Regions from separate parts of the Bradyrhizobium sp. AZCC 1693 genome, predicted to be linked through region 1. Evidence: riboswitches for the same ligand, from Rfam matches in the RefSeq annotation. Region 1 holds a riboswitch; each other region holds the start of a gene.

The links. A riboswitch is a leader RNA that binds a small molecule or an ion and turns the genes downstream of it on or off. The one in region 1 is predicted to bind cobalamin.
Region 2: another riboswitch for cobalamin. It lies ahead of metE (5-methyltetrahydropteroyltriglutamate--homocysteine S-methyltransferase); the one in region 1 lies ahead of V1293_RS21585 (TonB-dependent receptor domain-containing protein).
Region 3: another riboswitch for cobalamin. It lies ahead of V1293_RS18390 (ribonucleoside-diphosphate reductase subunit alpha); the one in region 1 lies ahead of V1293_RS21585 (TonB-dependent receptor domain-containing protein).

Annotation. Positions count from the first base shown of each region.
Region 1 is NZ_JAZHSD010000001.1:4,502,741-4,513,107, forward strand. Features, by position in the region: gene V1293_RS21570 (ABC transporter substrate-binding protein) at 1-749, opposite strand, end outside; gene V1293_RS21575 (ABC transporter ATP-binding protein) at 749-1,531, opposite strand; gene V1293_RS21580 (FecCD family ABC transporter permease) at 1,528-2,571, opposite strand; cobalamin riboswitch at 2,717-2,915, shown strand; gene V1293_RS21585 (TonB-dependent receptor domain-containing protein) at 3,029-5,302, shown strand; gene V1293_RS21590 (DUF6925 family protein) at 5,398-6,435, shown strand; gene V1293_RS21595 (transcriptional regulator) at 6,551-6,790, shown strand; gene V1293_RS21600 (hypothetical protein) at 6,797-7,087, shown strand; gene V1293_RS21605 (hypothetical protein) at 7,196-7,438, opposite strand; gene V1293_RS21610 (hypothetical protein) at 7,606-7,761, shown strand; gene V1293_RS21615 (IS110 family transposase) at 7,945-8,973, shown strand; gene V1293_RS21620 (MFS transporter) at 9,534-10,367, shown strand, end outside.
Region 2 is NZ_JAZHSD010000001.1:3,865,236-3,875,602, forward strand. Features, by position in the region: gene prpB (methylisocitrate lyase) at 1-916, shown strand, start outside; cobalamin riboswitch at 1,012-1,225, shown strand; gene metE (5-methyltetrahydropteroyltriglutamate--homocysteine S-methyltransferase) at 1,334-3,703, shown strand; gene V1293_RS18425 (hypothetical protein) at 3,877-4,074, shown strand; gene ftsH (ATP-dependent zinc metalloprotease FtsH) at 4,270-6,192, opposite strand; gene tilS (tRNA lysidine(34) synthetase TilS) at 6,460-7,506, opposite strand; gene ybgF (tol-pal system protein YbgF) at 7,557-8,666, opposite strand; gene V1293_RS18445 (alpha/beta fold hydrolase) at 8,870-9,721, shown strand; gene pal (peptidoglycan-associated lipoprotein Pal) at 9,771-10,262, opposite strand.
Region 3 is NZ_JAZHSD010000001.1:3,852,845-3,863,211, reverse strand. Features, by position in the region: gene V1293_RS18405 (MmgE/PrpD family protein) at 1-702, opposite strand, end outside; gene V1293_RS18400 (acyl-CoA thioesterase) at 699-1,130, opposite strand; gene V1293_RS18395 (short-chain fatty acyl-CoA regulator family protein) at 1,265-2,686, shown strand; cobalamin riboswitch at 2,833-3,049, shown strand; gene V1293_RS18390 (ribonucleoside-diphosphate reductase subunit alpha) at 3,166-6,084, shown strand; gene V1293_RS18385 (ribonucleotide-diphosphate reductase subunit beta) at 6,112-7,242, shown strand; gene V1293_RS18380 (glycosyltransferase family 87 protein) at 7,491-8,714, shown strand; gene V1293_RS18375 (sialate O-acetylesterase) at 8,764-9,573, opposite strand; gene V1293_RS18370 (TetR/AcrR family transcriptional regulator) at 9,864-10,367, shown strand, end outside.

The DNA.
Region 1 (10,367 bases):
ATCACGATGCGCTTTTCCGGCGGGTAGAAGCGCTCCAGCGCCGGATGCAGCAGGAACGCCTGGCCGTCGTCTCTCGCTGTGTCGCCGGCCTGCGAAACCACGATGAAGTCGGGCCGCAAGTTCACGATCGCCTCCAGCGAGGCAAATCCGCCGAAGGCAAAGCCGAGATCGCCGGCCGCGCTGCGCAGCCCGGTTTCGCCGAGCAATGATCCGACAAAGCTGTCGCTACCGGCGACCCAGCCGCGCCGCGACAATGGCAGCACGCGATAATGCCGCTCTGAGACCGCGTGGCGGGCGCGCGTCAGCGCCGCATCGAGCCGCGCGATTTCCGCCGCCGCACGATCGGGGTGTCCGGTGATGTCGCCGGCCTCGCGGATCTGCTGCCGCGCCTCGTCGAGGGTTCGCGGCACGGCGAGTTCGGCGAGGCGAAGCCCCTTGGCCTTCAACAGCTCCCGCGTCGAACGCTTGTCGAACGCGCTGGCGACGACGATGTCGGGTCGGATGAGCAGCACGTCCTCGGCTCCCCCGGACAACACCGGATAGCGGCTGATGTCGCCGGCCTGCGATTGCCAGCCGTCCCGCGAAAACCGGCTCAATCCCAGGATCTGTTCGGGGTCGGCCAGCGTCAGCAGCAATTGATCGGTGCAGACATTCATCGACACCAGCCGCGGCAGACTGGCTGCGAGCGCGGCGCTGCCCGGCATCGCAAGCACCATCATCGTGACCAGAAGTTTCAGCCGCCGTCGCATCAGATATCCGCCCAAGGCACGATGACAGCCTCGCGCTGGAATTCCGCGCGATAGGCCGAGATCCGGAACACATCAGCCATCACCTGCTCGGACAGCGCCGCGGCCGGCGCGCCCTGCGCGACCAGGCGGCCTTCGCACAGCACCAGCACATGGTCGGCAAACCGCGCCGCGAGGCCCAGATCATGCGTCACGACGATGACGAGCACGCCCTTGTCGGCGGTCGCGCGTAAATTCTTCATGACGTCGATCTGGTGGCGCGGGTCGAGCGAGGCGGTCGGCTCGTCGGCCAGGATGACCGGCGCCTCCACCGCCAGCGCTCGCGCCAGCGCGACGCGGCTGCGCTCGCCGCCGGACAGTTCGGTGACGCGACGGTCGCTGAACTCCATCACATCGACCGCCTGCATCGCGCGCAGCACCGCCTCCGCGTCCTTGGGCGACAGGCGCGCCGGATCGGTGGCGCCATGCGGATAGCGGCCGAGCGCCACGATATCTCGCGCCGGCAGCGGCCAGTGCACCACGTGCCCTTGCGGCAAGTAGCCGAAGCGTTTTGCGCGCTCGCGCAGCGGCAGCGAAGCCAGCGTATGGCCGCCGATTTCGATCTCGCCTTCGGACGGGATCAATCCCGCCATCGCGCGCAACAGCGTGGTCTTGCCGGCGCCGTTCGGCCCGACCAACGCCACCAGATGGCCGGCCGACAGCGCGAGCGAAACGTCTTTCAACACGATCCGGCCGGCGAGGCGCACGCCGAGTCCCCTTGCGGTCAGGAGTGCTGCTTCACTCATGCGACACCTCCGCCGAGTGCGCGACGCTCGCGCATGATCAGATAGAGGAAGAACGGCACGCCGATGATCGAGGTCAGCACGCCGACCTTGATATCCGATGTCGAGGGGATGATGCGCACCGCAATATCGGCCGCCAGCAGCAGTGCCGAGCCGGCGAGCGCGCTCGGCACCAAAAGCCGCCCCGGGTCATGCCCGATCAGCGGCCGCATCAGATGTGGCGCAACCAGCCCGATGAAACCGATGGTGCCGGTGACGGCGACCGCGCCGCCGACCCCGAGTGCGACGCCCGAAATCACGAAAAGGCGCAGGCGGCCGACATCGACGCCAAGGCTTTGCGCGGTCTCCTCGCCCAGGCTCAGCGCGCGAAAGGCATGACGCTGGCTGAACAGGATGATCGCGCCGGCAATGATGAACGGCAGCGCCAGCATCACGTGCTGAAAGCTGCGGTCCTCCAGCGAGCCGAGCAGCCAGAACGCGATTTCCAGCACCAGAAAGGGATTGGTGGCAAGGTTCATCACCAGCGCGGTCGCGGCGCCTGCAAAGCTCGAAATCGCCAGTCCCGACAGGATGAGAATCAGTAGCCCCGCGTTGCGGCCGGCAATCGAAAGCAGCACGAACACTGAGCAGAAGGCCGCACAGATCGCCGCCACCGGCAGCGCGTAGGAGCGGACATCGGCCAGCCCCAGCGCGATCACCAGCACCGCGCCGAAGGCGGCCGATTGCGGCGCGCCGAACAGGTCGGGCGAGGCCAGCGGATTGCGCAGCATGCCCTGCAGCGACGCACCCGACAGGCCGAGGATGGCCCCGATCGCCAACGCCAGCAGCGTCCGCGGCAGACGGATTTCCCGCACGATCACCTGCGACACCTCGCTGCCCCCGCCGAGCAAAGCTTCCGCCACCGCAAGCGGCGACAGCCGCACCGGACCAATACCCAGCGAGATCAGCATCAGCAGAACAACGAGGACAGAAAGCGCCGCCACAGCGCCGATCCGCCGGCGCGCGGCATCCTCGTTGGTCACGGCAACAGTCTCAACACTCATCGATCGTCCTAAAGCAGTTTTACCCGCCCCGGTACAGGAGCTCAGGCAAGGAGCAGGCAGGCGTGCTCATGCGGCAAAAATAGCGCACTCGTCCAGTGAGGACCGCGCGCGCCCGTGGCGGGATTGACTCAGACTTTAACAAACTTCTACCATAGTTCCCGACGGTTCCCGTTTTGGGGATCAAAAGGGAATGCGGTGCGGGGAAGTCCCCCAATTCCGCGGCTGCCCCCGCAACTGTAAGCGGCGAATCCTTCGTCATAGGCCACTGGGAATCTCGGTCCTGGGAAGGCGACGAAGGGTAGCGACCCGCGAGCCAGGAGACCTGCCGTCAGCCGTGGTCACACGCGAAGATGTCGGTCGGGGAGTACAGGCATTAGCTTCACCTGAGCTGCTCAAAGCACATGGTGAGACTTGGTTCGCTGTGACGTGCCACTGACGTCATCCCGAGGTCTGAACCATGCCTTCCACCATCACAGCCACCGTGCGACGGCGCCGCTACTGGCTTGCCTCCAGTTTCCTGGTGCCCATCGTATCGCTTGGCATTACCGGCGCGCAGGCGCAGCAGCAGCCGTCCGAGCAATTGCCGCCGATCGAGGTAACCTCGCCCACCGACCCGAACCGGACCCGCGCCAAACCGATCTACGATGAGCCATCAACCTCGCGCCGCGTTGTACCGGCGGCTGCGCCGTCGACTGGCACGCGACCCGCAGCCGGGACCGGCTCGAACGTCGGATCGCAAAGCGTTTCGCAAGGCGCGGGCGACAGTGGCGGCCGCCAGTTTTCAGGCATCGTCGGCACGGCGTCGACCGTTATTACCGCCGAAGAGATCGCGCATTCGCCCGCACAAACGTTGCAGGAAATCATCGCGCAAACGCCCGGCGTGCAGCTGACCAGCCTGTTTGGCGGCGTCAACGGTGCCAAGACCAGCGTCGACCTCCGCGGATTCGGCGCTTTCGCGACCTCAAATACCCTGGTGCTTATCAACGGCCGAAGGCTCAACGACATCGACATGGCGGGTGTCGATTTTTCGACCATTCCGCGCGATTCGATCGAGCGCATTGAAATCACGCGCGGCAACAGCGGCGCGGTGCTCTACGGCGACAACGCGGTCGGCGGCGTCATCAATATCGTCCTGAAGAACGGCGTCGGCGGCCCACCCGTTGCGATGCGCGCAGAGGCCGGTGTCGGCTCCTTCAATCAGCGCATGGCCTCGGTTTCGACTGCGCTGAATTCGGGACCATGGTCGACCTCATTCTATGGCAACGCCATCAAGTCCGACGGCTATCGTGAAAATAATGCGCTCGACCAGCGCAACGGGGTCGGCAATCTCAATTACACCACTCCCGACCTCAAAGCCTTCCTTACGGTGACCGGCGACGACCAGAAGCTGGGTTTCCCCGGCGGCAGGCTGGTGGACCCCTCCATCGGTCTCAACGAGCTAGTCACCAACCGCCGCGGCACCAGCACACCGTTCGACTACGGCAACCAGCAGGGAGCCAGCGCCACCGCTGGATTCACCAAAACCCTGATGAACGGCGTCGATCTCATCGTCGATGGTGGCGTGCGGGACAAGAAGCAGCAGGCCGCCTTCTTTAATCCCTTCAGTAACAGTTACGTCGACAGCCATTTGCAGACATGGTCGCTGACGCCTCGATTAAGCGTCAAAAATGTGATGTTTGGGCTACCCTCTTCGATCCTGACAGGCATCGATTATTACGATGCGACGTTCCACCAGGAGCGGCCGGAATTTAAGGGCACACCGCCGATCCATACCTATGATCTTTCGCAGAAAACACTTGCTGGTTACTGGCAGCAAACTATCGGGCTGTTGCCGACGACCGATTTCTCGTATGGCGCGCGGGTCCAGAACACCACCCTGAGCGCAAGGGATCGTCTTAACGATCCGCCGAATTGCGCCATTTTTTTTACTTGCGGCGCTCAAAACCTTCCGCTGGATAGCAGCGAGACCCAGTACGCCCTGCATCTTGGCCTCGAACATCGCTTCAACAATGTCTTCTCGATATTCGGTCGTGCCGCCCGCGCGTTCCGCACGCCGAATGTCGACGAGAGATTATCTTCCGGCCCCTCCTTCGATCCGGTCTTCTTCACCCCGATTCCGGGCAATTTCAAGCTGAAGACCCAAACCTCTCACGATGTCGAAGGCGGCTTCCGCATCAAGTCGGGCGGCTTCCAGATGCAATCGAGCATCTACAATATGGACCTCGAGAACGAGATCCATTTCGTCCCGGCGCTGTTCTATAACGTCAATCTCGATCCGACCCGCCGCTACGGCTCCGAGACCAGCGCGTCGCTGCGCGTCAGCGACAGCGTTACGCTCCGCGGCGGCGTGGCCTACACCCGGGCGGTGTTTCGCGAAGGCCAATTCGCCGGCAATGACGTTCCGCTGGTGTCCCGCTACACGGCCAGTGGCGGCGTGACGTGGAACATCTGGCAGAACTATCTCGTGGCGGACGCGACGGTGCGCGCTTGGAGCGAACGCTTCATGGACAACGATCAGAAAAATACCCAGCGCCGCATCCCGGCCGATGCCACGGTCGACTTCAAGCTGAGCGGTGCCTATGAGCACTTCTTCTGGTCGCTCAGCGTGAACAACCTGTTCAATGCGCTGTACTACGACTACGCGATCGCGAGCACGTTCACCGACGGCCGCTTCTCGGCCTATCCCCTGCCTGGACGGACCTACATGGTGAAGGCCGGCGCGACGTTCTGACCGAAGCAGCCGGTTCGGCGCCACGCCGGACCGGCTTGTCCTGACCTGACGAGACGGTATTCTCTTGGGCATATTGCCCGGGAGAATGCCCTTTCATGCCTCACTCGCTTTCGTTCCCGCAGGCTGCGATGAGCGCCGCAGCCATCGACCTGCTGCAGCGGGAAATATCCAATCCCGATACGCAATGGAGCCTCGGCACCTTCGGCGCCATTGCCGAATTTTCGCGCGACCCTGACGAGCCGGTGCGCCTCGTCCAGTCGGCGGAAGCCGTTTCGGCCGTGACGCCCCGCGGCGGCATTGCCCTCAAATCTCATGCCGCCATCCGCCCTTTCGCGTCGGAGGGCATCACCAGGACCGGGTGGAATCAAAGGATCGCGCTTTGCCTGCCGCGAGATGATTGCGCCATGCACCAGCGCGTCGCGCTGACGGAGATCGGCCCGGATCACGAAGCGCCGCGAGAGGAAGATCGGAATTCTGTTCTGTTCGATCTGGGTTTCGGCGCGCTGCAGATCGATTGCTGTATTCGAATCGGCGACCGCAGCCTCGCCGCGCAACTACGTGAGCACGCCGGCCGCGCCGTGTTCGAGCCCGGCAATCCCGCCATGGCAATGATCCTCGCGGCCAATCCGCACCGCGTCTTCATCAGCCGGCTCGGCCGCATCGAGGTCTATCAGCCGATCCCGCCGCCGTCGGGCAAGAGCCCGGAAGGACCGCACACGCATGTGCTGCCGAGGCTATTGAAAAGCGGCCGGACCCATCCCGCGACCGAGCCGGTGCCTCAGGGGTGGATCCCCTGCGCCCATCTCTATCCACCGCATCCGGCGCGCGATGGCCTGGGTGAGGCCCGGCCGTTCGACGCCACGCACTATCAAGCCTTTCAGCGGATGATGGCCGCATGCGGCGATCCCACAGCGCTTGCGACCAAGCGGCGGGTGATCGATGCCGTGCTTGCCGGCGAGCCGCCCACGGCCCTGGCCAGTGACCGCCACGGCCGGATCAGCGTCCGTATTGCGTTGCGGCAGATGAAGTCGCAGGGACATGCGTCGGCGGCGCTGAGCGCCTGGCTCGGGAGCCTCGATCAAGCGGCCCCGGACGAGGCTGACGACGAAGCGGCCCTTCAACATGAGGGCTGATTTGACAAGAAAGTGCGGCTTTTTCGACCGAAAATAACGTCCTCTGCGCCCCGATCCGTGGTAAACCGGCCGAAAGACCGCTCGACGATATCTGTCGTGATTTCAGAGGTATGACATGGACGATGAGCCGAAGAGCGCCGCGGAATTGAAGGAGATCCGGCTGAATCGCAAGCGCGCCCAGGAAGTCGAAGGCATCAAGGCAATGGCCGAGATCGCGGCCGCCGATGTCGCGATCCGGAAGCGGACCGAGAAGCTGCGCGCACTGCGTCTGGCGAAGGAAGCGGCCGACCGTGAAAACCCGCCGGAACCGGCGGTCAAGAGCAAGGCCAAGACCAAGGCCGCGAAAAAAGGCTGACCTGAAATGACGAAAGAAGATCGTGATCGCGCCCAGGCCCGCGCCGACAAGGTGGCAAAGGCCGCTCAGGACGCAAGATCCGGCAAGGCCGAACGCGACGCCAGCGCCAAGGCTGTGCTCGACAATATGGCGAAGCTGAAGGCGTTGCGGCTCGCGCGCGAGGCAGCCGAGCCGCAACGTGCTCCCGCTGCGAGGACCGCAAAGAAAGCGCACGCAAGCACCAAGCGGCCGGACGAAAAGCCGGCGGCCTTGTCCGAGTGGCTGGCGAGCCAGCAGAACGGCGGACGGCGAACCTGAGATCGGACTCTTACGGATGTCTCGTCACGCCCGGGGCAAAAGCGCGAAGACGCGCTTTGCGCTTTTGCCGGGCCGAGACAAAAAGTCGGTCAGATATCCGCAAGCGTTTTACGCCGGCCCCGGCCAATCGATCATCGAACGCGTCTTGTTCTCGGCATCGTAGACCTGCACCTGAAGCATCTGGAACCTGTTCTTCAGGGCCATGCCGGCTTCTTCAGCGGCCTCGACCGTGTCGTGATGCGATTTGAAATGACCGTCCACCACCAGCGAGTAACCGGTGGTCGGCGCCTTGTCGGCGCGGACGGCTTTGCGCGGCTGCGGTTCTTCCGCCGCAGGGCGGGGCTTCTTCATGCTGGCTCCGTGTGAAAGCCCTTTTGGACTGAACGCCGCAAAAAGGGCAGGAAAGTTCTTGTGGTCGGCGCTAACATGCCGGCCCAACGCGATCAGATTGAGGTCATGCGGATACTCCGAATCGGCATGCAGAGCAACGTCGATTCATCCGGCGAAAAAGGCATCACATGGGCGGAACTGGCAGAAGGAACGAGCCTCCGAAGCCGGCGGACGACAAACCGAAAAAGCCGAAGCGTGCGCCGGTCGAGGATGACGACTACGAGGACGGCGATATCGCCACGCCGAAGCGCGATCGCACCGGCAACGATGATGAACCGTTGTAGCGGCACTTCGTAGATGGGGTAACGGGCCCCGGCCCGCCTTCCAAGCAAGCCGCGCTTGCTACGGCGCTGTTGGGTAGCGCGCTTCGCGCGGCTTGCTTGGAAGGCGGGCGGTCGTCCCTCACATTGATGGTGTTACGGAGTCAGAGGGATGAGCCTCGCTCCAAGCATCGAGGAGAGACGACCATGAACCACTATGCCGGAATCGACGTGTCATTGGAATGCTCGAGCGTGTGTGTTGTTGACGCAAGCGGCAAGATTTTGCGCGAGGCCAGGGTGGCCAGCGAGCCGGAGGCGCTGATCGCCTGGTTCCGGCAGTCTGGCTTTGAGTTTGAGCGGATCGGGCTGGAAGCCGGGCCCTTGTCGCAATGGCTGTTTGCGGGGATGAAGGCGGCCGGCCTCGCCGTTGAGCTGCTCGAGACGCGGCACGTGCGGAAGGCGTTCGAGGCGATGCCGGTCAAGTCGGATCGCAACGATGCACGCGGGATTGCGCAACTGATGCGGCTGGGCTGGTTCCGGCCGGTGCACTGCAAATCGATCAGTGCGCAAGAGACCCGATCGCTGTTGACCGCCCGCAAGCTGGTGCAATCGAAGCTTCTCGACGTCGAGAACAGCCTGCGCGGGATCCTGCGCGGTTTTGGCCTCAAGGTTGGCAAGACGACCGGGCAGACTTTCGCGGGACGGATCGAGGAACTCGTGGACGGCCATCCGCACCTGCAAATGATCGCCAAGGCGCTGCTGGCGGTGCGAGCGGTGCTGCGGACCGAGTTCGCAGCTTTCGAGAAGCAAACCCGCAGGATGGTGCGGTCCGATACGCAGGCACGGCTGCTGACGTCAGTCCCGGCGGTCGGCCCGATCGTGGCGCTGACCTATGCCAGCGCAATCGACGATCCGACCCGGTTCAAATCGTCGAAGCAGGCAGGAGCCCATTTCGGGTTGACCCCGAAGAAGCATCAATCCGGTGAGACCGACTACACCGGCCGGATCAGCAAGATCGGTGACGCCTCGGTGCGCACGGCGCTCTATGAGGCTGCCAACGTCATGCTGACCAAGCCGCTCAAGGGCTGTTCGCAATTGAAGAGCTGGGCCATGCGGATCAAAAAGCGCGCCGGCATGAGCAAAGCCAAGGTGGCGTTGGCGCGCCGGCTCGCGGTGATCATGCACCGCATGCTCGCCGACGGAACACCCTTCAACGCCGCTGCGGCGGCAGCCTAACAGGGAGAAACAGCAGTTTTCGGGCGGGTCACGACACCAGGCCTTCTCGAAGCGAAGTCCCTTCGCCGGGACGATGGATCAGGTCAGGCCGTTGCCCACCAGGTCGCCTCGTGAGCACGCTCAACGTAGATTGGTCGACCTATCCTCTTCCAACCCCATCAGGTGGCGGCCCTGCGCCGACCCCGTACAGAAGCGAGACCCCGGCGGGCGGACAACGCAAAGGGATTGACTAATCGAGGCCCGTTACAGAAGTGTGGGCAAAGCGACTTGTCCGCCGTAGCTCAACGAGCGAAGGCGGAAGCGTGCCCACCATTCAGTATCGCGGTCGAGGACAAAGGGTGGGCACGGCGCGAAGCGCGCTTTTGCCCACCCAAAGGGATCAGGCATGTCCGACCATTGCCGTGCCGGCGGCCCTTGTCTTCCTGATTCAATGACGCATTTTGCGCGGCCTGCCCTCCGCAGGGGCAGCCATGCAGCTCTATTCATGGACAAATAACGCCTGGCCTATATTTTCGCCAGCGCACTGCCGGGCCGTAAAAACTACGGGATTTTGAGCTGACATGGTCGACATTCTGGCCGCACCGCAACAAGCCAAAGCGGACACTTCGCCGCGCACGCTGGCTGCCATTTCCGTCGCTCATTGGGCCAGCCATTTCCATCTCTTCGTGCTGCCGATGCTGTTTCCGTTCCTGAAAGAACAGCTCGGCGTCGGCTATATCGAGCTCGGTTTCGCGCTCACCGTGTTCGGCATCGTCTCCGGCCTGACGCAGGCGCCGATCGGTTATCTCGCCGACCATATCGGCGCGCGAAAGGTCCTGCTGATCGGCCTCACCGTCGGCGGCCTGGCGCTGATCATGCTCGGCCTGCATCTGAGCTACGTCTCGCTGATCGTCTGCGCCGCGCTGCTTGGACTCGCCAACAGCGTCTATCACCCCTGCGACTATGCGATCCTGTCAACGCATATGGAGGAAGCGCGGATGGGCCGCGCGTTTTCGGTCCACACCTTTGCAGGCTTCCTTGGCGGCGCGGTGGCGCCCGCGATCATGGCCGCGCTGGTGGCGACTATCGGCGGTCTCGGCGCGCTGATCGTGGCCGGCGCGATCGGCCCCGTTGTGGCGCTGCTGTTGATCGCGGTCCGCATTCCCGATGCGAGTTCGGCCGATCGCAAGACCGATGGCGCGGCGTCCCCGCAGCAGGGCATCGTCACGCCGGCCATCATCGTGCTGACGATCTTCTTCATGCTGCTCGGCCTGTCCAATGCCGGCATCAGCAATTTCGGCGTCGTCGCGCTGATGAGCGGCTATGGCGTGACATTCTCGGCCGCCAATATCGCGCTGACCGCCTTTCTCGGCGCCAGCGCGGCCGGCGTGCTGGCCGGCGGCTATCTCGCCGAC
Region 2 (10,367 bases), 640 kb from region 1:
GTATCTCCTGGGTAGAGACTTAGCCGACAAGCCGGCCGGGGCTCGCTTCCGCGACCTCCTGGACAGACCGGGCATTCTCCAGATGCCGGGCACGCATAATGGAATGGCCGCGCTGCAGGCCCGCGACGCCGGCTTTTCCGCGCTCTATCTGTCGGGCGCGGCGATGACGGCTTCGATGGGCCTGCCGGATCTCGGCATCATCACCATCGAGGAAGTCGCCTTCTTCATCCGCCAGGTGGCGCGCGCCGGCGGCCTGCCGGTGCTGGTCGATGGCGACACCGGCTATGGCGAGGCGCTCAATGTCATGAACATGGTGCGCACTTTCGAGGATGCCGGTGCTGCGGCCGTTCATATCGAGGACCAGTTGCTTCCGAAAAAATGCGGCCATCTCAACGACAAGAAGCTGGCGGACGCGCACGACATGGCAGCCAAGGTCGCCGCCGCCGCAAAGGCGCGGCGTCATCTCTATCTGATCGCGAGAACCGATGCCGCGGCGAGCGAAGGGATCGACGGCGCAGTAGCGCGCGCAAAGCTTTATCTCGAAGCGGGAGCGGACGCGATCTTCCCGGAAGCGATGATTTCGCGCGAGATGTTCGAGGAGTTCGCCAGGCGCATTCCCGGCGTTCCGCTGCTGGCCAACATGACCGAGTTCGGCAAGACGCCGTTCTTCACCGCATCCGAGTTCGAGGCGATGGGTTATCGCATGGTGATCTGGCCGGTGTCGTCGCTCCGCGTCGCCAACAGGGCCCAGCAGAATCTGTTCGCCACCCTCAAGCGCGACGGCAGCACCTGCAAGATGCTCGACCAGATGCAGACGCGCGCCGAGTTGTACGCAGCGATCGGGCTGCACGATTACGAGGCGCTCGACGCCTCCATCGTCAAAACCATCGTCCCCGCGGGCATGCCCGAGAGGTGAACGGTTCCGCTATCTGGCTGGTCGAAACGGAATTCATTGAAAAGGTGATACGGCGAACGCCACCCGATCCCGTATTGACTGAGATCGCCGTTGACCTTAACTGAATCCGTCGTGGTTCTTCGGGCTCGTTCGGCCCGAAGCTAAGAGGGAAGCCGGTGCGGCCGAAAAGCCAAAGCCGGAGCTGCCCCCGCAACTGTAAGCGGCGAGCCGCTGTCCAACAAAGCCACTGAGACCACAATTGGTCTCGGGAAGGCCGGACAGCAGCACTGACCCGCGAGCCAGGAGACCTGCCTCGACAACATACACGTCCTCGGGCGGGGTGTCCCGGTGGTGCGGTTGCGATTCCGCGCGCGCTGCCGTACGCGGAGTCCAGACGTGTCACTTCGGCCTTTGCCCCCAACTTTTGGGGTTAAGCCAATGACTTCTTCTACATCGTCTACTACGATCTCCACTTCCGCGCTTCCCGTTGCCTCCCTGGGCACGCCGCGTATCGGCCCGCGCCGCGAGCTGAAATTCGCGCTGGAAAGTTTCTGGTCGGGAGCAACCGACGAGAAGGCGCTGATCGAAGCCGGCGCCGGTCTTCGCGCCGCCAACTGGGCGCGCCAGAAAAAACTCGGCGTCAGCGTGATCCCGTCGAACGATTTTTCGTTCTACGACCAGATGCTCGACACGTCAGTGATGGTCGGCGCGATACCGGAAATCTATCGCTGGAACGGCGGGCAGGTCCCGCTCGCGACCTATTTTGCGATGGCTCGCGGCGCGCAAGGCAAAACGCATGAGGCTAGCTGCGGTCATATCGATCACGGGCACGAGGCCGCGCACGGCGTGCCGGCGCAGGAGATGACAAAATGGTTCGACACCAATTACCACTACATGGTGCCCGAACTGACGAAGGATCAGCAGTTCACCCTCGCCTCGCGCAAGCCGATCGAGGAATACGAGGAAGCCAAGGCGCTGGGCTATCAGACCCGTCCCGTGCTGGTCGGCCCGGTTACGTTCCTCAAGCTCGCCAAGAGCAAGGATGCCGGTTTCAATCCGCTGTCGCTGCTCGACCGGTTGCTGCCGGTCTACATCGACGTGCTGCGCGAACTGGCCTATCGGGGCGCCGAATGGGTGCAGATCGACGAGCCATGTCTGGTGCTCGACCTCGATATCGTCGCCCGGCAGGCGCTGCATTATGCCTATAGTGAGATCGCCAACGCGGTGCCGCAGCTCAAGATCATGCTGGCGGCCTATTTCGGCGGGCTGGGCGGCAACAGCGACGCTGCGTTGGCGCTGCCCGTCGCCGGCCTGCATCTCGATCTGGTACGCGCGCCTGATCAGATCGATGGCCTCGCCGATTTTCCAAAAGACCGCGTGCTGTCGCTTGGAATCATCGACGGCCGTAACATCTGGCGCGCGGATTTGAGCCGGATCCTCGACCGGCTCGAACCCGTGATCGCGAAGCTCGGCAAGGACCGCGTGCAGATCGCCCCCTCCTGCTCGCTGCTGCATGTTCCGATCGATCTGGCGCTTGAAACGGAGCTCGATTCCGAAATCAAGAGCTGGCTGGCGTTCTCGGTGCAGAAGCTCGAGGAGCTGACTACGCTCGGGACGGCGCTCGCCGGTGGACGCGATAGCGTCGAAGCCGCCCTGAGTGTCTCGGACCGCGCGGCTGCCGCGCGCAACGCTTCGCCGCGAATTCACGATGCGGAGGTGGCGGCGCGCATCGCCGGCGTCGATGACGCGATGCGTCGCCGCGCCAGCCCATTCGCCGAGCGCGCCGGCGTTCAACACGAGCGTTTCAACCTGCCGGCTTTCCCGACCACGACGATCGGCTCGTTCCCGCAGACGCCCGAAGTCAGGAAAGCCCGCGCCGCGCACGCCAGCGGAACCCTAACGGATGAAGTCTACAAGGTCTATTTGCAGGACCAGACCGCCCGCGCGGTGCAGTGGCAGGAAACCATCGGTCTCGACGTGCTCGTGCACGGCGAGTTCGAGCGCAACGACATGGTGCAGTACTTCGGCGAACAGCTCGCGGGCTTTGCGTTCACCTCAAACGGCTGGGTGCAATCCTACGGATCGCGCTACGTCCGCCCGCCAGTGTTGTTTGGCGACGTCTCGCGCCCGAAGCCGATGACGGTCGAGTGGTGGCAATACGCCCAGTCACTGACGAAAAAGCCGATGAAGGCGATGCTGACCGGTCCGGTCACCATCCTGAACTGGTCGTTCGTCCGCGACGACATTCCGCGCAGCGAGGCCTGCCGCCAGATCGCGCTCGCGATCCGCGACGAGGTGGCCGATCTCGAAGCCGCCGGCGCCGGCATGATCCAGATCGACGAGGCGGCGCTGCGCGAAGGCTTGCCGCTGCGCAAATCCGAATGGAAGACGTATCTGGACTGGGCCGTCGACGCCTTCCGCCTCTGTTCGTCCGGCGTGCGCGACGAGACCCAGATCCACACCCACATGTGCTACTCGGAGTTCAACGACATCATCGGCGCGATCGGTGCGATGGACGCCGACGTGATCTCGATCGAGACCTCGCGCTCGAAGATGGAATTGCTCGACGCATTCAGGGACTACCGTTATCCGAACGAAATCGGCCCCGGCGTCTACGACATCCATTCGCCGCGGGTGCCCGATATCGAAGAGATGACCGCCCTGCTCAGGCTGGCCCGGAAGCGGCTATCCGACGCCCAGATCTGGATCAATCCGGATTGCGGACTGAAGACCCGCAAATGGGAAGAGGTGCGGCCCGCGCTCGTCAACATGGTCGCGGCTGCCCGCGAATTGCGGGCATCCGCCTAGCGCGAACCGCGCCCCGTCTCTAATCTTGCTGCAGCTTCGTAAGGTGGGCAAAGGCGCGCAAGCGCCGTGCCCACCATCTTTCCGAGACCGTCAGCGTGAATGGTGGGCACGCTGCGCTTTGCCCGTCCCACGACTGTCCTTATGATGATTGCGGGAGATCGAAGGAGACCGCGATGCGCTTCTGGATTGAATGCACGAGCTTCGAGACGGGGCAGCCCATCCACATCAACATCGCGCTTGTCGGCAGCATGTCGAGGGACGGTGAGCGCACCGTTCTCACCTTTGTCGGTGGCGACGGGGAGACGATCGAAGTGGTAGAGACGCCGGAGCATATCCTGGCCGTGCATCTCGGCGCTCCGGCGAAGGCATAACTCGCCTCGTGGCGGCAACCACGTCATTGCGGGCGAAGCGAAGCAATCCATTCTGTCCCGTCGCTGTGAGATGGATTGTTTCGCGGAGCCTGTCATCCGGCGGCGCTGCGCGCCGACCGGGTGGCTCGCAATGACGACAGCGCAGACAAAAAAACGCGGCGTTTCCGCCGCGTTTTCTGTTCAGATGCAATCTGCTCACGCCTGCGGCTGCGGCTCCAGGCCGGGGTCCGGATCGGGACGCGGGCGCGGCTTGCCGGCGGGCGGCACGGCGGAGGCGCGCGGCGTGCTCGGCTCCAGCACCGACTCGCGGTTGGGCTTCTTGCCCTTCAAAAGGTCGACGATCTCGTCGCCTGACAGCGTCTCGAATTCGAGCAAGCCCTTGGCCAGCGTCTCGAGGTCCTCGCGCTTCTCGGTAAGGATCTTGGTGGCCTCGTTGTAGCCGTCCTCGACCAGACGCCGGATCTCGGAGTCGATCTTCTGGACGGTCGCTTCCGACGCGTTTTGCGTGCGCGACACCGACATGCCCAAAAATACCTCGTCCTGGTTTTCGCCGTAGGACACGGTGCCGAGCTCTTCGGACAGGCCCCAACGCGTCACCATCATGCGCGCCAGCCGCGTCGCCTGCTCGATGTCGGAGGCGGCGCCCGAGGTGACCTTCTCACGGCCGAAGATCAGTTCTTCGGCAACGCGTCCACCCATCATGATCGCCAGCCGCGAGGTCATCTGTTCGAGCGACATCGACAGCTTGTCGCGCTCGGGCAACTGCATCACCATGCCGAGCGCACGTCCGCGCGGGATGATCGTGGCCTTGTGGATCGGATCGGTCGCGACGACGTTAAGGCCGACGATAGCGTGGCCGCCCTCGTGATAGGCGGTCAGCAGCTTTTCTTCCTCGGTCATGACGAGCGACTTGCGCTCGGCGCCCATCATCACCTTGTCCTTGGCTTCCTCGAACTCGGCCTGCGTCACCATCCGCTTGTTGCGGCGGGCGGCGGTCAGCGCGGCCTCGTTGACGAGGTTCATCAGGTCGGCGCCCGAAAAGCCCGGTGTGCCGCGCGCAATGGTCTTGAGGTTGATATCCGGCGCCAGCGGCACCTTGCGGACGTGAACTTTCAGGATCTGCTCGCGGCCGACGACATCAGGGTTCGGCACCACGACCTGACGGTCGAAGCGGCCGGGACGCAGCAGCGCGGGATCCAGCACGTCGGGACGGTTGGTCGCCGCAATCAGGATCACGCCTTCATTGGCCTCGAAGCCGTCCATCTCGACCAGCAACTGGTTCAGCGTCTGCTCGCGCTCGTCATTGCCGCCGCCGAGACCGGCGCCGCGATGACGGCCGACCGCATCGATTTCGTCGATGAAGATGATGCAGGGCGCGTTCTTCTTGGCCTGCTCGAACATGTCACGGACGCGGGAGGCGCCGACGCCGACGAACATTTCGACGAAGTCAGAGCCGGAAATGGTGAAGAACGGCACGTTGGCTTCGCCCGCGACCGCACGCGCGATCAGCGTCTTGCCGGTGCCGGGAGGGCCGACCAGCAGCACGCCGCGCGGAATCCGTCCGCCGAGGCGCTGGAATTTGCCGGGATCGCGCAGGAATTCGACGATCTCCTGCAGGTCCTGCTTGGCCTCGTCGACACCGGCGACGTCCTCGAAGGTGACGCGGCCATGGGCCTCCGTCAGCATCTTGGCGCGCGACTTGCCGAAGCCCATCGCCTTGCCGGCGCCGCCCTGCATCTGACGCGACAGGAAGATCCACACGCCGATCAGCGCGATGAAGGGCAGCCAGGAAACGAGCAGCGACACGAACCACGGCACGTTGTCGCCGGGCGGCTTCGCGGTGATCGAGACCTTGCCGTCATACAGACGCTTCACCAGCGTCGGGTCGTTCGGTGCATAGGTCTGGAACGAGGAGCCGTTGGTGAAGGTACCGTGAATCTCCGGCCCCTGGATCACGACGTCGCGAACGCGGTTCTGGTCGACCTCGCTCAACAGCTGCGAAAACGAGATGTCCTGCGAAGACGTGCGCTGACCGGGATTCTGGAAAAGCGTGAACAATGCCAACAGCAGCAAGACAATAATGACCCAGAGGGCGAAGTTGCGCAGATTGGCGTTCATTGATCTTCCTTCGTGGTCGCGCGGATCGCGGCCCTATGTCCTTGGCAGTAACCCTTGAGTATTCTTTGGGTAGTGAGGCGAGAATCCCCGGTCCACTGCACCCAATCTAGGTGGCGCCCGGGTCGATGCCAAGGGAACGACGCAGGACTATTTAGCGCATCCTAGCGCAATTCCCGGTCAAAAAATGGCGCAAAATCCGGGGTTTCCACGGGGTGGTTAAGATGCCCTGCCGGATTATTCGGGGATATCGCGATATAGGGCCGCTTCTCACGCCTTCCCACCCCGGCGCTGCGGCGCCGGATCGACGTGAATTCGTCCGCCGCTCAGGCTGATTACCGCCCCGGCAAGGGTCTGCTTCAGCCTCGCCTGCTTCTCACCGTCGGCAATGGCCCGGTCCAAGGCCGACAACAGGGCTTCCAGCTTGCCGAGTTCCGCAGTTCCCTCGTAGCCGGCCCGGTCGATCGCGCGCTTGAGCAACCTCAGGCGGATCTCCTCAGGCAGACCGGCAAAAGCTCCGGCATCGAATCCGAAACGCGAGACATCATGATGGTCCCTCAGGGCAAGGTAGCGCTCGGCCCCATCGACCAGCACTTCGATCGCGGCATTCGCCCGCGCCACCCTCGATGCCAACCGCGCCAGACTTCGACTGTCGCCGCCCTCCTCGGCCAGAACAGGCATCAATGCGCGCAGCCGCGGCCGCGTGAAGCTCATGTCGCGATTGGTGGGATCGTCTGCAAAGGCGATCTTCGCCTTGCCCAGCGTCGCAACGAGTCGCGATTTCGGGACGTCCAGCAACGGCCGCGCCAGCCACACGCCCTCGCGCTCGGTCTCGCGCGCCATCGCCGCGAGACCGGCGATGCCGCTGCCGCGCAACATCCGCATCAACAGCGTCTCGGCCTGGTCGTCGCGGGTATGGGCGGTGAGAATGTGCGTCGCGCCGCTCGCTTGCGCGGCTTTCGCCAGCAGACGATAGCGCGCCATGCGCGCCGCGGCCGGCAATCCGGTTTTCGGCTTGGCCCCGCTCCAGCGCATCGTGCGATGGGGCAGATCGAGGGTGCGTGCGAGACGCTTGACGTCGCGCGCCTCGCGCGCGGCCTCCACCCGCAAGCCGTGGTCGACGGTGACGGCAATCAATCGCGGCCCACGCGAAAGCGCGCGGCGCCAGCGGGCGGCAAGCCACATCAGGGCAAGGGAATCGGGACCGCCGGATACCGCCAGCACGAGCGCAGGCGCGGCCTTCCAATGCGCGAACAGGTCTTTCGCTTGCTGTACCGAGATCGGCGCGCGGTCGTCGTCAGGCTCGTTGTCAGGCATGGCATCGCCAGTCTATTCGAGGCCGATGGCGGCCTCGACCGGCTTCCGCTTTAGCACTTAACCCGCTTCTGCTCACGATCGACGGCGGCTTTGACGCCGGAAGATGCGCGCGGATATTTCCGCGTCACCTCGCCGAGCGCGGCGCAGGCGGCTTCCTTTTCCTTCAGCGCCGCCAGCGACTGGCCGAGCCGCAGCAGGGCGTCGGGCGCCTTGCCCGACTTGTCGAACTTGGTGGTTACGCCGAGGAACGCTTCGGCGGCGTCGCGATATTGCTGGCGCTGGAAGTAACTTTCGCCGAGCCAGTATTGCGAATCCGCGATCAAGGGATCGCTTGGATATTTCTGCGCAAAGTTCTTCATCGTCTCTTCGGCCAGCGCATAGTCCTTGCGCTGCATGTAACCGATGCCGAGATCGAATTCGTCCTTTGACGTGGCCGAAGGCGGCAACGTGGTCAGCGCGGCGCTGGCGCCGGGCCCGGGGCCGCGCGGTGGCGGTGCGGCTGCGCCCGGCGGCGGCAAGGCGCCACCGGGATCGCGCGGGCCGCCGAGATTGAGCGGCTCGCCCGGACCGCGCCCCCCTGGCCCGCCGACCGCCGCTTCGCTCGACATCGGCATCTGGCCACCGCCGAGTGCGCGCGGCGCGCCGGGCGCGTTGGGATTCTGGCTGGGATCGAAGGCATCACCGCGACGGCGGCCACCTGCCTGCGGGGCTGCCGGGTCCTGCACGATCGGCGCGGGCGATGCGATCTGCGGCTGCTGGTCATAGCCCCCTTGGGCTTGCGGATAGCCCTGCGGCTGGCGCGCCCCCTGCGGCGGGCCGGGCTGAACTGGAGGCGGCGCCGCGGCCACGCTGGGCTGCGCACCCGGGGGCTGGCCACCCGGCGGGGGCGGTGCGGCGCCAAGCTGACGGAGCCGGTCCTCTAGCTGGCGGTTACGGTACTGCAACTCCTCGTTCTGGCCGGTCAGTTGCCGGAGCTGATTTTCCAGCCGCTGGATCCGCATCTCCAGGTCGGCGTCGTCGGACTGCGCCTGGACCTGCGGGGATCCTTGCGGAGAACGCTCCCACGGGAACGTGATCTGTGCGGACGAGGTCTGCACAGACAAAGCCAGCATCGCAGCAATCGCCGCGGCGCCGGAAGCATTGAGGAAGCTGGATGACATTTTGCCCTGACGACGAAAATCACGTGTCAAACGAAAGCAGAACACTATTGAGATAGGGAGTACGCCAGAATTGTGACTGGCGTTTCCGATTCGGTTCGCTGAGTTCCGGTATGGTTTAGTATCCGCTTCAAGACAAGCCGCTGGGCCCGGCGGACCGTTCACAAATCGATGGAGATCCGCTCATGCACGTATCCGTGAACGGGGTGCGGCTGTTCTTCGATGTCGAGGGCGCGAAGCTGGTTCCGGACGGCCCGGTGATGCGGGAAAAGCCGGTGCTGCTGATGCTGCACGGCGGGCCCGGCGCCGACCATTCGATCTACCGGCCCGCCTACTCGGCCTTGGCCGATATCGCCCAAATTGTCTATCTCGACCATCGCGGCAACGGCCGCAGCGAAGATGGCCCGAGAGAGGGCTGGACCCTGGCCCAATGGGGCGACGACGTGCGCGCGTTCTGCGACGCGCTCGGCATAACCGATCCGATCGTGCTGGGCGCATCGTTCGGCGGCATGGTCGCGCTGGCCTACGCCACGCGGCACCCGGATCACCCCTCAAAGCTGATCCTGATCAGCACCGAAGCCCGTGGCGGGTCATATCCAGATCGGCGCGTGGAACTGTTCGAGCGCTTTGGCGGCCCGGAAGTGGGCGCGCTGGCGCGCCGTCGCTTCCTGCAATTTCACGGCCATCCGGACCAGGCCTCGCGCGACGCGTGGCGGCAGCTGGCCATGCCGCTTTACTTCCGGACCCCGCGCGATCCGGATATGGCGCGCCGCGCCGTCAACCGGCCGGAGGTGTCGCATTGGTTCACAAGACCGGGCGGCGAATGCGACAACTTCAACATGTTCCCCGATCTCCATCGCATTCAGTGCCCTACCCTTGTGATGGGCGGTGAAGACGATCCGATGCATCCGATCGAGAGCCAGGCGGATATCGCGGCCGCGCTGCCGGCCCATCTGGTGCAGTTCGAACGGTTTGCCAATTGCGGGCATGCCGTGGTGCCCGATGCGCCTGGACGGGCGATGGCGCTGATCCGGGAGTTTATCGGGCGCCCAAAATAAAACCGGCGCCCGAAGGCGCCGGTTTTGAAACTCTGCGAGGCCGAATTCCTCAGGCGCCGGCGTTCAGCACCGTGACGGCGCGGCGGTTCTGCGACCAGCAGGAAATGTCGTTACAGACCGCCACCGGACGCTCCTTGCCGTAGGAGATGGTGCGCATGCGGTTCGGATCGATGCCGCGCGAGGCGAGATAGCTGCGCACCGACTGGGCCCGGCGCGCGCCGAGCGCGATGTTGTATTCGCGGGTGCCGCGCTCGTCGGCATGGCCTTCGATGGTGAAGGAATAGCGGTTGTAGGTCTGCAGCCACTGCGCCTGCTTCTCCAGCGTCGCGATCGCCTGCGGGCTCAGCTCGGTCTGGTCGCTCTCGAAGAACACGCGATCGCCGACATTGACCACGAAATCCTGCTGGCTCCCCGGGGTTGCCGCGCTCGCCATCGCGCCGTCGGCGCCGACGTTGTTCTTGGCGCAGGCGCCCATCGACAGCGCCACCGCGACCACAGCCGCCAGCTTCCATCCCTGGAGGAAACGCATCTGATATTTCATTCCGGAGCCTCCACGCTCACGTTTTTCGACTGTTATCCGGTCTACAGGTCGATGGTTAAGCGAACGTTCCGTCAACCTTGATGGAACCTTGCCAGACCCGATCAA
Region 3 (10,367 bases), 650 kb from region 1:
GCGATCGACGGCCTCGATCGCCATCTTGCCGGCGAAGGCCGGCGCATAGGCCTTCCAGCTCGATATCTCGCCCTTGCGCGATTGCCGCGTGGTCGTGGTGACGTGAAGCGCCTGCTGAACGGCCTGATAGATCATCTCGACAGGCAATCCGAGCAGCGCGCCGATCCCGGCTGCGGCGGACGGGCCGAGATGCGCGATATGATCGATCTTGTGCTCGTGCAGGCAGATGCCTTTTACGAGGTCGACTTGAATTTCGTAAGCCGTGGCCAGCCCGCGCACGAGGTCCGCGCCCGTCAGCCCGCAGTGCTGGGCGACAGCCAGCACCGGCGGAATGTTGTCGCCGGGGTGTGAATAGTCCGCCGCGAGGAACGTGTCGTGGAAATCGAGTTCGCGGACGGCGACGCCGTTGGCCCAGGCGGCCCATTCCGGCGAAATCCGCTGCGACCGCGTCAGCCCGAACACGGTTGATCCCGGCTGGAACGGATGCGCCTCGGTTTGCGCTCGCGCGCTGACAACGGGACGCCGCGCCACCGAGGCTGCGGCAACGGCGGCGTTGTCGATGATGCGGTTGCCCAGCATCTCCACCACATCGCTCTCGACCGCGACCGGGTCGGCGGCGACCTCGGCGATCTTCCAGGCCAGTTGCCCTGCGCGGGGGAGATGATCGGCCGATTTGAACGTACGAACGCGATGCTGTTTCAAGACGCAGCTTCCTTCTGGATTGGATCGGTCATGGTTGATTGCGTGATCGGGACCGGGCGGCCGAATTCGTTCACCGCGACCATCTCGAACGTTCCGCGCACCGCGGATTTCCGCCTGCCGGTGATCAGCTCTTCGCGGATCATGTCGACCGCGACCGTCATCGAGCTGCGGCCGACACGTACGACCTGGGCAACGAGTTCGACGAGTTCGCCGACATGGATCGGCTCGTGAAATTCGATCTTGTCCGAGGTCGCCATGACAACGCTCTGGCGCGCGTGCCGCGTGGCCGTGACGAATGCCGCCTTGCCCATCAGGCTAAGCGCATGGCCGCCGAACAGCGTGCCGTAGTGATTGGCCTGCTCCGGAAACACCATCTCCACGAACCGGGTTTCGTCGGGATGAAGGTCTGGCGACGCCGCTGAATGCATTTTCCTGCTCCGGACGACTTGTTATTCCCTCACGACTTCGCAATATCTACAAACGTGGATCGTCGAAATGGCTGAAAAAGCATAGTCTTGCGAAGAAAGTCCGGCTGATTTGCAAAGTTTGCGAAGGTGATGCGATGAAAAAGACCTTCATGGGCGTGCGGTTGAAAAGACTGCGTGAGGAGCAGCAGCTGACGCAGGCGGCGCTTGCCGGCAAACTCGGGATCTCGCTCAGCTACCTCAACCAACTGGAAAACAATCAGCGTCCGCTCACCGTGCCGGTGCTGCTGGCGCTAAATTCGGTGTTCGGCCTTGACGTGCAGTCATTCGCCGAGGGCGACGAAGCGCGCCTGATCTCGGACTTGCGCGAAGCGCTGGCGGACCCTTCACTGGGAGAGTCGATCGCAATCGCCGAGCTTCGCGAACTCGCGCAGAACATGCCCGCAGTCGGGCGCGCGCTGGTCAATCTCAACCGCAAATACCGCCACGCCGCCGAGCAATATGCGGCCATTTCCGCGCGGCTCGGCGAGGACCGCCAGGCCGCGGCGGCGGTGCTGCCGTCCACGCCGTTCGAGGAAGTCCGCGACTTCTTCTACGTGCAGCACAACCACATTGCCGAGCTTGACGATGCCGCGGAAGCGATCGCCGGCCGGATGGAATTGCCGATCGGACGGATGACGCCGGGCCTGGTGTCGTATCTCGAAAGCCGGCATGGCGTGACTGTCCTGATCGACGCGATCGACCAACTGGGATCGGGAACGCAGCGCCTGTTCGATGGCCGCACGCGAACGTTGCGGCTGTCGCCGAGCCTTGATCCGGGCCAGCAGGCGTTTCAGCTCGCGACGCAGATCGCTATTCTGGAGCTGGACGAGGCGATACGGTCGATCGTCGACAAGGCAAAGTTCACCAGCGACGAAGCGCGCGGTCTCGCCCGCATCGGACTCGCAAACTATTTCGCCGGTGCGCTGATCTTGCCTTACTCCGTTTTCCTCGACGAGGCGGAGCGGTGCCGTTACGACATCGAACTGCTCAGTCACCGGTTCGGCGTGGGCTTTGAAACGATCTGTCACCGGCTGAGCACCCTGCAGCGTCACAATGCGCGGGGCGTGCCGTTCTTCTTCATTCGCGTCGATCGCGCCGGAAACATATCAAAACGCCAGTCGGCGACCGATTTCCATTTTTCGCGGGTCGGCGGGACGTGTCCGCTGTGGAACGTTTATGAGGCCTTCGCCAGCCCGGGGCGTATCCTGACGCAGCTGGCGCGGATGCCAGATGAGCGAACCTATCTCTGGGTTGCCCGGACGGTGTCGCACGGCCGAGGAGGGTACGGCGCGCCCGCCAAGACGTTTGCGGTTGCGCTCGGATGCGATGTTCGCCATGCGGAGCGAATCGTCTATTCGCAGGGCCTCAAGATCGATCCGTCGCTGGCGACGCCGATCGGCATGGGCTGCAAGGTTTGCGAACGGCCGGATTGTCCGCAACGCGCGTTTCCACCGGTTGGCCGGGCCCTTCGAATCGACGAGACGCGATCCCGATTCGCGCCCTATGCCACGTCATGAGCTGAAGCGGCCGGGATATCGGGGAAAACGGCTTTCAAGCCAAGCAAGAATCAGGTTCCCGTGCTTCTCATCCACCGGCCGGATAATTTTTTCTTGAATAGCGGGCATTGATCTTAACGGCCCATTGACACTCCCTCGCGAATATTACCACATGTAGATGTCACGGTCCGCCAGACCTCAACAGCTGGTGGCTAAGAGGGAAGCCGGTGTATCGCGCGAATGCGCGAGAATCCGGCGCTGCCCCCGCAACTGTAAGCAGTGAGTCGTTCCCGATTTCACGTCACTGATGCGGCCACGCATTGGGAAGACCGGGCACGACGCTGACCTGCGAGCCAGGAGACCTGCCGCGACACCAAAAAACGTCCACGGGCGGGGTGTCCCGGCGGTCGCTCGCAGAATCATGCCGGTGCCTTGCGCCGGGAATTTAATGCAGCGTCGCCTCAAGACATCCAGTCCCAACAACACTACGGGGTCTGCCGATGTCGCAATCTTCTCAACTCGTTTCTCCCGAAGCCAAAGCCGCTCCCTTTCTCGCGTTGCGTACCGAATCGTCAGCTTCGCCGGAAGGTGCGCTGTCGATGCAGGTGATCCGCCGTAACGGCACGGTTTCGAAATTCGATGCCAGCAAGATTTCGGTCGCCATGACCAAGGCGTTTCTCGCGGTCGAGGGGCATGGCGCGGCCGCCTCACGCCGTGTGCATGAAATCGTCGAGCAACTGACCGCCGAAGTCGTAGGCGCCTTGTCGCGCCGGATGAGCGAGGGCCGCACCTTTCATATCGAGGATGTGCAGGACCAGGTCGAACTGGCCTTGATGCGCAGCGAGCACCATAAGGTCGCGCGCGCCTATGTGCTTTATCGCGAGGAGCGCACCCGACAACGCGCCGGGCAGGAAGCGGCCAATGCCGCCAAGCTGTCGGGGGAGCCTGCGCTGCGTGTCACGCTGGCGAGCGGCGTTCAGGTTCCGCTCGATATCGCGCGCCTGACGCTTATCATCGAGGAAGCCTGCGCCGGTCTCGACGGCGTCAGCGGCGCTGCCGTGCTCACCGAGACGCAGCGCAATCTCTACGACGGTATCGGCGAGGGCGAGCTGGCGCTGGCATCGGTGATGGCCGCACGTACGCTGGTGGAGCAGGAGCCGGACTACGCCTATGTCAGCGCGCGGCTATTGCTCGACAAGCTGCGCACCGAGGTGCTTTCGTTCGTGCTTGGTGCGCCGACCAGCGCGTCGCAGGCCGACATGGCCGTGCACTACGGCGAATACTTCCCGGCCTACATCAAGACCGGCATCAAGGTCGAATTGCTCGATCCCGATCTGGCGCGGTTCGACCTGAAGAAGCTCGCCGCAGCGCTGAAGCCGGAACGCGATCTGGCGTTTCAGTTTTTGGGGCTGCAAACGCTCTACGACCGCTATTTCCTTCATGAGCGCGGCAACCGCATCGAACTGCCGCAGGCGTTCTTCATGCGCGTTGCCATGGGCCTTGCGCTGCGCGAGATCGACCGCGAGGCGCGCGCCATCGAGTTTTACGATCTGCTGTCGTCGTTCGACTTCATGGCGTCGACGCCGACGCTGTTCAATTCGGGAACGCTGCGGCCGCAATTGTCGTCATGCTTCCTCACCACCGTTGCCGACGATCTCGACGGCATCTTCAAGTCGGTCAAGGACAACGCGCTGCTGGCGAAATATTCCGGTGGGCTCGGCAACGACTGGACCCGCGTGCGCGGGCTCGGCGCCCACATCAAGGGCACCAATGGCGAGAGCCAGGGCGTGGTGCCGTTCCTTAAAGTGGCCAACGACACCGCGATCGCGGTCAACCAGGGCGGAAAGCGCAAGGGGGCGGTCTGCGCCTATCTCGAGACCTGGCATATCGACATCGAGGAATTCCTCGACCTGCGCAAGAACACCGGCGACGATCGCCGCCGTACCCATGACATGAACACCGCGAACTGGGTGCCTGACCTGTTCATGCAGCGCGTCGAGGCCGATGGCGAATGGACGCTGTTCTCGCCGGACGAGACGCCCGATCTGCACGACCTCTACGGCCAGCCCTTCGCCGAGCGCTATGCGGCCTATGAGGCAAAGGCGGCTCGCGGCGAGATCCGCGTGTTCAAGCAGGTTCGCGCCACGGATTTGTGGCGCAAGATGCTGACGATGCTGTTCGAGACCGGGCATCCCTGGATCACGTTCAAGGATCCCTGCAATCTGCGCTCCCCGCAGCGCCATGCCGGCGTGATCCATTCCTCGAACCTCTGCACGGAAATCACGCTCAATACCTCCGACGACGAGACGGCCGTGTGCAATCTCGGCTCGATCAATCTGCTCAACCATGTGCGGGACGGGCGGCTGGATGAACCGCGGCTGCAGCGCAGCGTGGCCATTGCGATGCGGATGCTCGACAACGTCATCGACATCAATTTCTACACCATCCCGGAAGCACGCCGCTCGAACCTGCGGCACCGCCCGGTCGGTCTTGGGCTGATGGGCTTCCAGGATGCGCTGCAGGCGTTGCGGATCGCGATAGCTTCCGATGCGGCGGTTGCCTTCGCCGATACCAGCATGGAGATGATCTCCTACTACGCGATCTCGGCCTCGGTCGATCTGGCGGCCGAGCGCGGGCGCTATCCGTCGTTCGATGGCTCGCTGTGGAGCCGGGGCATTCTGCCGATCGATTCAATCGAACTGCTGGCGGAAGCCCGCGGCGGTCTCGCGATGGATCGCGGCATGGCGCTCGACTGGGATCACTTGCGCGAGCGCGTCAAATCATCAGGTATGCGCAATTCGAACGTGATGGCGATCGCGCCGACGGCGACGATTTCCAACATCTGCGGCGTGGCGCAGTCGATCGAGCCCGCCTACCAGAACCTCTACGTCAAATCCAACATGTCCGGCGACTTCACCGTGGTGAACGAGTTTCTGGTGCGCGACCTCAAGGCGCGTGGGCTGTGGGACGAGGTGATGGTCAACGACCTCAAATATTTCGACGGCAGCGTTGGCGCCATCGATCGCATTCCCGACGACCTCAAGGCGCTCTATGCCACTGCGTTTGAGATCGACAGCGCCTGGCTGATCGAGGCGGCCTCGCGGCGGCAGAAATGGATCGACCAGTCGCAGTCGCTCAACCTCTATATCGCCAATCCCAGCGGCAAGAAGCTCGATGCGCTCTATCGGCTGGCCTGGGCGCGCGGGCTGAAGACCACCTACTACCTGCGCTCGCGCAGCGCGACGCATGTCGAAAAATCCACGCTCCGGGGCACCGACGGCAAGCTCAACGCCGTTGCGGCCGCGCCCGCGCTGTCGGCCGCTGGGCCGATCATCGTCCCGTCCGCCATCACGGCGCCTGACCTGTCCGGCGCGGTGGCGTGCTCCATCGACAATCCCGAATGCGAAGCCTGCCAGTAAGCAGACAAGAAAAGAAGGAAACCGACAATGCTCGACTGGTCAGAACCCGCTGCGCCCGTGCGCCGGATGCCGCCTCCCTTGGTGGCGCAAACCACTGTTGCGGCCGATCAAACCGGCCTCGGCGCCATCGACCGCAGCGGCGGCAGGGTATCCGTGGACGACAAGCGCATGATCAACTGCCGCGCCGACGTCAATCAACTGCTGCCGCTGAAATACAAATGGGCATGGGAGAAATACCTCGCCGGCTGCAACAATCACTGGATGCCGACCGAAGTCTCGATGCAGGCCGACATCGCGCTGTGGAAATCGCGCGACGGCCTTACAGAGGATGAACGCCGCGCCATCAAGCGCAACCTCGGCTTCTTCGCGGCTTCCGAAAGCCTCGTCGCCAACAACATCGTGCTGGCGATCTACCGCCACCTGACCAATCCGGAGTGCCGGCAGTATCTGTTGCGGCAGTCCTTCGAGGAGGCCGTTCACACCCACACTTTCCAGTACATCGTCGAAAGCCTCGGCCTCGACGAGGGTGAGCTGTTCAACATGTACCGCGAGGTGCCGTCGATCACCGACAAGGCGGCGTGGGCGCTGAAGCATACCCAGCATCTCGACGATCCCGATTTCAGGACCGGGACGCCGGAGGCCGACCAGGCGTTCCTGCGCGATCTCGTCGCCTTCTACGTCATCTTCGAGGGCATGTGGTTCTATACAGGGTTTGCGCAGATCCTCTCGCTCGGCCGCCGCAACAAGATGGTCGGCATCGCCGAGCAGTACCAGTACATCCTGCGCGATGAATCGATTCACCTGAACTTCGGCATCGATGTCATCAACCAGATCAAGATCGAGAATCCGCATCTGTGGACCAAGGCGTTTCAGGACGAAGTCCGCGCCATGGTGCGCGAGGCGGCGGAGCTGGAAGCGGCCTACGGGCGGGATACCATGCCGCGCGGCTTCCTCGGCCTGAATGCGGCGCTATGCGAGAGCTACATGCACTTCATCGCCAATCGCCGCTGCGCGCAGCTCGGGCTGGCGCGGCTGTTCAATGAGACCGAAAATCCGTTTCCCTGGATGTCGGAGGCGATGGACCTGAAGAAGGAGAAGAATTTCTTCGAGACGCGGGTGATCGAGTACCAGAACGGCGGCGCGCTGAGCTGGGAGTAGGGGGGCTCCCTCGACAATGTCGTCCCTGCGAACGCAGGGACCCATAACCGCCGTTGTTGATGATTTAGGGTAGGCGTCTCCTTTGGGTGCCATCATTGATGGATCACGCGGTATGGGTCCCTGCGGTTCGCAGGGACGACATAAAATCCAGCCGTTGCTGCGCTAAAACTTAAGATTTCCTCAATTCGGCCCGGTCTATTGCTTTAGGGGCGTGCGCTTTGGGACAGGCGCCCGAGCAAGGATGTCGCATGGCCGCCTCTCACTCCACCTTCAAGCCCGCACCGGAGCAAACCGCAATTCCCGCGTGGCTCGTCAGGGTCTGCTTAGTGCTGGCGGTTGCGAACGTGAGCCTTTGCCTGTCGGCGTATTTCTCACACTGGTGGGTTTACGATCCGAACGGGCTCGGCATCCCGACCGATTTCATCAACGTCTGGGCGGCCGGCCGCCTGGTGCTCGATGGTGTCCCGGCTCAGGCCTATGACTGGGACATCCAGAAGCAGGTCGAGGTCGCAAAACTTGGCCAGGGTTTTGTCGGCTATTTTGCCTGGCACTATCCGCCGCCATTCCTGTTCGTCGCATCCATGCTGGCGCAGCTTCCCTATCAGGTCGCGTTTATCGGCTGGGTCGTGGTCAGCTTCCTGCCCTTCCTTGTCGCGATGCGCGCGATCGTCGGCCGCAACTTCGGCTATCTGCTTGCGCTCGCCATTCCGATGGCGTTCATCAATGCGCTGGTCGGGCAGAACGGATTCCTCACCGCGGCGCTGATCGGCGGCACGCTCTATCTGATTCCGATGCGGCCGGTACTGGCGGGCATCTGTCTCGGGCTTTTGACGTACAAGCCGCAATACGGGCTGCTGTTTCCCATCATGCTGATCGCAGCCGGGCATTGGCGCGTGTTCATCAGCGCCGGCGTAACGGCGGTGGTGCTGGCCACCGCTTCCTGGCTTGCCTTCGGTATCGAGAGCTGGCTGGCGTTCTTCCACTGGATGCCGAAATTCTCGCAAGCCTTCCTGACCGAAGGCAAGGCCCCATGGTGGAAGATGCAAAGTATCTTCTCGCTGGTGCGTTACTTCGGCGGCAGTGAGCCGCTTGGCTGGGCATTCCAGTGGGTTCTCACCGCCTCCGTGGCGGTGGTGCTGGCGCTGATGTGGCGAAGCCGCGTGCCCTACACGTTGAAGGCCGCAGCGCTCGCCGCCGGTGCGCTGCTGACCACGCCCTATCTGTTCATGTACGACATGATGGTGTTGGCGATCCCGATCGCCTTCCTGGTTCGCATCGGATTGAAGACCGGTTTTCACACCTACGAGCTTCCGGTGCTCGGCGCCGTCGTCGCTCTCATCGGCTGCTACATCTTCACGGGTATTCCGACCGGCCTTGGCGCCACGCTGGTCTTGTCCACGCTGATCCTGCGCCGCGCCGGATCGTGGTGGCAGCATGAGCCGGCGCCAAAACTCGTCGCGGCAGGGGCGTGAACGGCGCGAGGCGATGGCGGCGCTATCGCGCGCTTTTAATCACCGCGCGCTATCGGATGAACGCCGCCCACAGGGCGGCATTCGCAAGCGTGCCGGCCTCGTTCATGTGGCAGCCGTCAGGACTGCGGCCCTCATTTCCAATCGTGTCGGTGTCGGGCCCAGGGCGGATGTTCAGGGCTTCATTGACCGCGGATAGTTGACCGGCACGTACCGCAGCGGTGTTGTTCAGCCCAACGTAGTTGCATTTTGTGCTACGTGACAGATAGAAAGGCGCATCGAAACCGGCCGCGCGAAATCGCTTCGCCAACTGATGCAACAGCGAAGCATATTCTTCGGCAGTCGTCGTCGATACCGCATCCGTTTCCCCCTGCTGAAACAGAATATGCGTCGGCGTCAGTCCGGCTGCCTTCAGCTTCGAGATGCCATTGGTGATCAGAACCGCTCCCTCGTTGTTCAGGAAAGAGAGCGAAGCGCCGCCCTTGGCAAGGGGGACGAGAATCACGCGATCGTAGCGTCCGGCCTGGATCAGGATGTCGCCGAGACGCGTTGCAAAGCTCCCGCCGATGCCATCGGTGCCGAGCAAGGGATCGACTGCGGCGAAGCATTTGCCGGTCGCGGGATCGAAATTGTCGACGGCTTCACGCGCTGAGTGTCGCGCGCTTCCGAAGTTGGCCGCGTTGCTCTGGCCGTGCACGACGATGATGGCTGTCCTGCCGGATATGGGGCCGCACGGCCGCTCGTTTCGTGCTGGCGGCTCAATTGCGGAAAAATCGGTGTGGGGAGTGGCGGGGGTCACGAGCTTATAGCCGATCGTGCCGATCAGCACCCCACCCAGCAGGAACGCCACTTTACGCCGCAATGGAATGGTCTCCGGATAGCTCGGTTCTCGTCGAAGCCGCACGGCATCCCGCGATGGCCGCATTCAGGGCCGAGCGCACAATCGGAGGCTGCCCTTTCGGCAAGCTAGCGGATCGCCGTTGCGATCCTGTTAACGGTTCGGAAAGTCTTGAAATCGTCTTGTCATCAGGCGTGAATAGTTGTTCACTTCTTCAAAGCGGTGAGTGTGCTTATCGCTCAAAGTGTTGAAGGTGTGCGCGTTCTGGCAGGCTCCACGGGGCTCGAGGGCGCGCTGGGGACGGAAGACGCGCCATGGTCTATCGGCGAACCCATCAGGTCGTAAAGCGGCTGGCGGCGCGGCGTAGCGCCATCCTGGCGGCGGCGCGGGACGCTGCGGCCGAGGGCGGCATGGCGGCGGTGCAAATCGCCCCGGTTGCGGTCCGCGCCAATGTCGCGGCCGGCACCGTCTACCGTTACTTCCCCTCCAAGGCTGAGCTGATTTCCGAACTGATCGCCGAAGTGTCGCGCGACGAACTGGCCGCGATCCGCCGCGCGGCGGATGCAGCTCCAGGGCCGTCCTCGGCGCTTGCCGCCGCCGTCACTACCGTTGCCGTGCATGTGCTGTCGCAGCGCAAGCTCGCCTGGGGCATTCTGGCCGAACCTGTCGATGTCGACGTCTCCGTGTCGCGGCTCGCCAGCCGCCGCGAAATCTCCGGCGAGATAGCCGCCAGAATCGACGCTGCGGTGCGCGCAGGCCATCTGCCGGCGCAGGATACGGCGCTCGCCGCGACTGCGCTGCTCGGCGCGCTGCATGAA